One region of the Mesorhizobium sp. CAU 1741 genome, then DNA from elsewhere that is predicted to be linked to it. Evidence: riboswitches for the same ligand, from Rfam matches in the RefSeq annotation. Region 1 holds a riboswitch; the other holds the start of a gene.

Region 1 (3,168 bases):
CCGCGGCGCACGACTAGCTAGAGGGAGGCATACAGGTGGACCATAATGTTCACCTTACCCAGCCGGATTCCCGAGACCTCTAGGCTCTTGCGAGACCGTGGGCTATCAGGCGGTCGAGCAGGCCGGCGTAGTCGATGCCGCTGGCCGACATGGCCTTGGCGTACATGCTGATGTCGGTGAAGCCGGGGATGGTGTTGACTTCGTTGATCAGGATGCGCTCGCCGGCGACGAAGAAATCGACGCGGGCCATGGCGTCGCAGCCGAGCGCGCGGAACGCGCGTTCGGCCATCTCACGCATCCTGCTTTCGATCGTCGGTGGCAGGTCTGCCGGCACCTTCAGCAGCGCGCCGTCGGCGTCGACATATTTGGCCTCGTATGAGTAGAAGCCGTGACTCTCGGCCGGGACGATCTCGCCCGGCCGGGACACGAAAATGCCGCCGTCGGTATCTTCCAGCACGCTGCATTCGATCTCGCGCGCGGCGATGAATTCTTCCGCCAGAAGCTTGCTGTCATGGGCAAAACCTTCGGCGAGCGCCGTGTCGTAGTCGGCTTGGCTGCCAACCTTGCTGACGCCGACCGACGAGCCTTGGCGCGCCGGCTTGACGAAGACCGGAAGGCCGAGCGTGGCGTGCAACGCGTCAAAGGAGGGCACGTCGCCGGGGATGATGGTGACGGACCGGGCCGTCGGAAGGCCCGCTGCCGTGAAGAGCTGCTTTGCGACACATTTGTCGAGTGCTGTCGCAGAACCAAGGATGCCGCAGCCGACGAGCGGGACGCGCGCCACCTGCGCCAGCCCCTGGACCGAACCGTCCTCGCCGTGGAGCCCATGCAGCACCGGGAACAGGGCGTCGATCTTCGGCAGCTCGTGCGCTTGGTCTTGCTTTGCAAGGGCGATGATCCGGCCTAGCCCGCCGGGCACCAGGCACAGTTCCGGGCCGCTCGTGGGCCGAGCAAGTTCGCCGTCCTGGAAACTGCTCGGCAGCCAGCGCCCGTCGCTGGTGACGTAGACCGGGACCACGTCATATCGCGCGGGGTCGAGCGCGGCGACGACGTTGGTGGCCGAAAGGACGGAGACCTCGTGCTCGGCGGAACGCCCGCCGAACAACACGGCGATGCGCAATCTACCATCCGTTCCAACCATGGATTCTCCATTCCAGTGAGCGTGACGACGTCGATCACCGATAGTCAAGTCGCCGCCAAATGTCTGCCGGGAATGTCGGAAGGCGGCGCTTTTCGGGCGGTGGGCGGGCGCATCCGTGAATGCGCGTGCAAAGCTCATACAACTGGTTGACACGCATGGGCGTCATGACGCTAGATGTAGTCGTCATGGTCTTTCGAGTCGGTCCGGCTCGGAAGCTAAGAGGGAAGCCGGTGCCCCTTCAGGGAAAGCCGGCGCTGCCCCCGCAACTGTAAGCAGTGAGCTTGAGTCGAGTGACGCCACTGATGCCTAACGGCATCGGGAAGGCAGACGAGAGCGGCGACCTGCGAGCCAGGAGACCTGCCGTGACGATTTTGAACGAACCTACGGGCGGGGTGTCCCGGCGGTGCGCGATGCTTACGTGTGGGTGAAGTCCGCGCGTCCTTGCATGCGTTCCACGCAATCCCCGTCCACAACGCCCACGGGGACAAGATGCCGGCAACTACCATCCATCACGAAACGGGGCCAAGAGCTCCGATCCTGCAAGAATCCGCAGCGACACAATCGGCCGAACCCGGCTACCGGGTAATCCGCCGCAACGGCGCGGTCACGCCCTTCGACGCCAGCAAGATCATGCTGGCGCTGACAAAAGCCTTCCTGGCGGTCGAGGGATCGACGGCGGCCGGGTCACGACGGGTGCACGGCATCGTCGAGGACCTGACGGAGCAGGTGGTTTCGGCGCTTACGCGCCGCGCCGGCGAGGGGCGCACCTTCCACATCGAGGACGTGCAGGACCAGGTCGAACTGGCGCTGATGCGCAGCGAGAACCACAAGGTGGCGCGGGCCTATGTGCTCTACCGCGAAGAGCGCTCGCGCGAGCGGGCTGCAGGAACGCTGGTGGCCGAACTGCCGGCCACGCCGGCACTGCACGTGAAGGCGGAGGACGGCACGCTGCTGCCGCTGGACGAGGCACGCCTGGCGCGGGTGGTGGAAGAAGCATGCGACGGGCTGGAGGCGGTGTCGGCCGCGCCGATCATCGCCGAGGCCAGGCGCAATCTCTATGACGGCATCACGCTCGACGAACTTTCGCTGGCGCCGATCCTGGCCGCGCGCACACTGGTCGAGCAGGAGCCGAACTATGCCTTCGTTTCGGCCCGCCTGCTGCTCGACCGGCTAAGGCGCGAGGCGCTGACTTTCGTCGCCGGGAGACCGGAGCAGGCGACACAGGCGGAAATCGCCACGCGTTATGCGAGCTATTTTCCGGAGTACATCCAGACAGGCATCGACGCCGACCTGATCGACCCCGAACTGGCGCGGTTCGATCTGAAGCGCCTGGGCGACGCGCTCAAGCCGGAGCGTGACCTCGACTTTCAATATCTGGGGCTGCAGACCCTCTACGACCGCTATTTTCTGCACACGAAGGGCAAGCGGTTCGAGCTGCCGCAGGCGTTCTTCATGCGCGTGGCGATGGGGCTGGCGATCCGCGAAATCGACCGCGAGGGCAGGGCGATCGAGTTCTACGACCTGTTGTCGTCGTTCGACTTCATGGCCTCGACACCGACGCTGTTCAATGCGGGCACGACGCGACCGCAGCTTTCATCCTGCTTCCTGACGACCATCGGCGACGACCTCGACGCGATCTTCAAGGGTGTGAAGGACAACGCGCTTCTGGCGAAGTATTCGGGTGGGCTGGGCAACGACTGGACGCCGGTGCGTGGGCTTGGCGCGCACATCAAGGGCACCAATGGCGAGAGCCAGGGCGTGGTGCCGTTCCTGAAAGTCGCCAACGATACCGCCATCGCCGTCAACCAGGGCGGCAAGCGCAAGGGCGCGGTCTGCGCCTACCTGGAGACGTGGCACGTCGACATCGAGGAGTTTCTCGACCTGCGCAAGAATACCGGCGACGACCGGCGCCGCACGCATGACATGAACACGGCGAACTGGGTGCCGGACCTGTTCATGGAGCGCGTCGAGGCGAACGGCGAGTGGACGCTGTTCTCGCCCGACGAGACGCCGGATCTGCACGACCT
Region 2 (3,168 bases), on a different contig from region 1:
CTCGGTCACGCCGATCACCTCCAGCACCTGCAGGCGGTCGTCCCATGGCACCATCTCGTCAAGATGGCGATAGAGGCCCAGGTCGGTCACGGCATTCATCGCGGCCGCCTCTTACGCGACGCTGCGCAGCGAAGGGCGCTCGCCCTGCGCCAGACGCGGCTCGATGAAATTGGCATACCATTCGACGAACTGGATCACGCCGCCTTCGTGCAGTTCGGAGTACGGTCCCGGCTCGTAGGCGGGCGACTGGATGCCGAAGGCATTTTCCTCGACAATTCTGCGGTCCTGGTCGTTGGTCTCGGTCCAGACATGGGTGAGTTCCGAAAGGTCGTAGTCGACACCTCCGACCGCATTCTTGTGGACCAACCACTTGGTGGTGACCGCCGTTTCCGTCGCGCTGATCGGCAATACCCGGAAGGTGACGGCATGGTCGCCCAGCACATGGTTCCAGGTGGTGGGATAATGATAAAGCAGCAACGCCCCGATCCGGTCCGTTGAAACCGTGTCGGAGAGATCGCGCTTGACCGCGCGCTTGCCCGTCATGGTGTAGCTCACGGCATCGCGCAGCAGCGGCGCGCGGGTCGAACGATACTGGCCGCCCTCGTCGATGCGGAACCTGGACGGCAGGCCCGCCGCCTCGCATTTCGCCCAGTGCTCCAGCATTTCGGGGTCGCTTTCGGCGCCATTGACGCCGGTGACGTTGGGTGCCTCCGGAAAGGTCTTGCACAGCTCGGGATGATTGCCGGCGCAGTGGTAGCACTCGCGGTTGTTTTCCCAGACCAGCTTCCAGTTGCCTTTCTCGATGATCGTCGATTCGAAGGCCACTTTCGCCTCGGTCAGCCTGTGCGGCGCGAAATAGGGCTCCATCAGCGTCCGGAACGGCGCGAAGTCCATCGGTTCGTCGGCGAGGCAGATGAAGACGTAGCCCGCCACGCTCTCGCAGGCGACGGGCTTGAGCGAGAACTGCGACGGGTCGAAGTCGTCTGCCATCTGGCGTGCGAAGAGCAGCTTGCCGTCGAGATCATAGGTCCACTGGTGATAGGGGCAGACGAGCCGCGCCGAGGTGCCCTTGTGTGAGTTGCACACGCGGCTGCCGCGATGCCGGCAGGAATTGTGGAAGGCGCGGATGTTTCCGACGCGATCGCGCACCAGCACGACCGGGTAGCTGCCCACCTGCACCGTCATGAAGCTGCCCGGCTTCGGCAGTTCGCAGTCATGGCCGACGAACAGCCAGTCGCGATACCAGATCAGCTCCATGTCGAGCTTGAAGAAATCGGGATCGGTGTAAAAGGGCTGCTCGAGGGAATAGCCCTCCTTGCGGCTGCGTATCAGCCTCAGCATCTCGTTGCGCGCATCCATGTCCGTCCTCGCATCCGTTCACAAGGACTGAACTGGTGGTGATGGAGGGAGGAATGGCGCCGGCAAGCAAACCCGCAAGGGTCCTCCGGAGCGCTTCCGCCTCTTGACCGCCCACCGCGATCAGTCGGTTTTGTCAGGCCTGTGGCTGGTTTCCGGGCTCCGAAGCCGTCCTTGCGGGACCGTCCCGACACCTTCCCGGACGTTGTCGTCCAGTGGTCTCCCGTCGGGCTTTCAGCTTCGCTACCGTTGCGGGGGCAGCGCCGGATTTAGACCGGCTTCCCAATTCTCCGCTCCTTGAAAGAACGGCACCTCAGGCTGGCTCATCTAACCACGCAGCGGCCGCGTGGAAACACGCGAAAGCGACATTGCACAGACGCAAAGACGACAAGGCTCCCACGGCCGTCTTCCACCGTTCCGTTTCGGCCGGATTCATGCGATAGGTGCTCAAACTTTGACCAATGGGACAAAAGAAGCGTGCCATGACGAGCACCCAGACGAGACAGCCTGCCACCGCGGCAAACGTCCATGCGCTGCCGACGGCAATCGCGCCGGTCCATGGCGATCTGCCACGCAATCCGGGCATGAAGCTCGACCTTGGCTGGCTGGAGGAGATGCGCGCCGTCAACCGCAGCGCGCTGGAGCGCCGAGCCACGACACTGACAAAGCGGCGCTCGATCAAGGCTGACAACCAGGCGGCTTGGCTGCTGCGTTCCATCTCGCTGATGGACCTGACGACGCTCAACAGCAACGACACCGACGAGCGTGTACGCCGGCTTTGCGCCAAGGCGCGCAATCCGCTGCGCTCCGACCTAGTCGATGGACTGGGTCTCGGCGACACCATCATCCGGCCGGCCGCCGTCTGCGTCTATCACCCTTTCGTGGCGACCGCCGTGAAGGCATTGAGCGGCACCGGCATTCACGTTGCGGCCGTCTCGACAGCGTTCCCGCATGGCCTGACACCACTCGAAACCCGCATCGCGGAAATCAAGGCATCCGTCGGCGACGGCGCTGACGAGATCGACGTCGTGATCCCGCGCGGACTGGTTCTTGGCGCAAGATGGGCCGAGCTCTACGACGAGGTGCGGAAGTTCCGCGAGGCATGTGGCGAGGCGCATCTCAAGGTCATTCTGGGCACCGGCGAGCTTTCGACGCTGCGCAATGTCATGCTGGCCTCGATGGTATCGATGATGGCGGGTGCCGACTTCATCAAGACCTCGACCGGCAAGGAAAGCGTCAATGCGACGCTGCCTGTCGGGCTGGTCATGACGCGCGCCATCCGTGCCTACGAGGAGCGGACGGGATTCAAGATCGGCTTCAAGCCCGCCGGAGGCATATCTGCCGCAAAGGCATCGCTCGACTGGCTGGTGATGATGAAAGAGGAACTCGGCCGGCGATGGCTCGAGCCCGACCTCTTCCGCTTCGGCGCGTCGAGCCTGCTCACCGACATCGAGCGCCAGCTCGAGCATCACCTCACAGGCCGCTATTCGGCCGCCCACCGCCACGCAATGGCGTGAATGTCGGGGAGCCTCTCGTGAACATTATCGACCGCTATCACGCCATGGAATACGGACCCGCCCCCGAATCCCGCAGCGAAGCCGATGCGTGGCTCAAGGCCCGCGACTTCTCGGCGTCGCTGTATATCGGCGGCGAATGGAGGAAGGCGGCAGGCGGCAAGACCTTCGTCGTGACAGAGCCTTCGACAGGCAAGACCCTTGCACGCGTCTCGGATGCCGGCGAAGCGGACATCGACGCTGCGGTGGCAGCGGCCTGCAAGGCGCTGCCGAAATGGCAGGCAGCGACCGGATACGA

What was found. A riboswitch is a leader RNA that binds a small molecule or an ion and turns the genes downstream of it on or off. The one in region 1 is predicted to bind cobalamin.
Region 2: it holds a riboswitch for cobalamin, as region 1 does, so the genes downstream of both, AAFN84_RS14180 (aromatic ring-hydroxylating dioxygenase subunit alpha) here and AAFN84_RS03190 (ribonucleoside-diphosphate reductase subunit alpha) in region 1, are expected to answer to the same signal.

What each region holds. Positions count from the first base shown of each region.
Region 1 covers NZ_JBDOQP010000001.1:649,818-652,985, forward strand. The annotation lists gene AAFN84_RS03185 (D-alanine--D-alanine ligase family protein) at 80-1,141, opposite strand; cobalamin riboswitch at 1,311-1,521, shown strand; gene AAFN84_RS03190 (ribonucleoside-diphosphate reductase subunit alpha) at 1,631-3,168, shown strand, end outside.
Region 2 covers NZ_JBDOQP010000003.1:104,864-108,031, forward strand. The annotation lists gene AAFN84_RS14175 (hybrid-cluster NAD(P)-dependent oxidoreductase) at 1-99, opposite strand, end outside; gene AAFN84_RS14180 (aromatic ring-hydroxylating dioxygenase subunit alpha) at 112-1,359, opposite strand; cobalamin riboswitch at 1,485-1,687, opposite strand; gene deoC (deoxyribose-phosphate aldolase) at 1,941-2,873, shown strand; gene AAFN84_RS14190 (aldehyde dehydrogenase family protein) at 2,891-3,168, shown strand, end outside.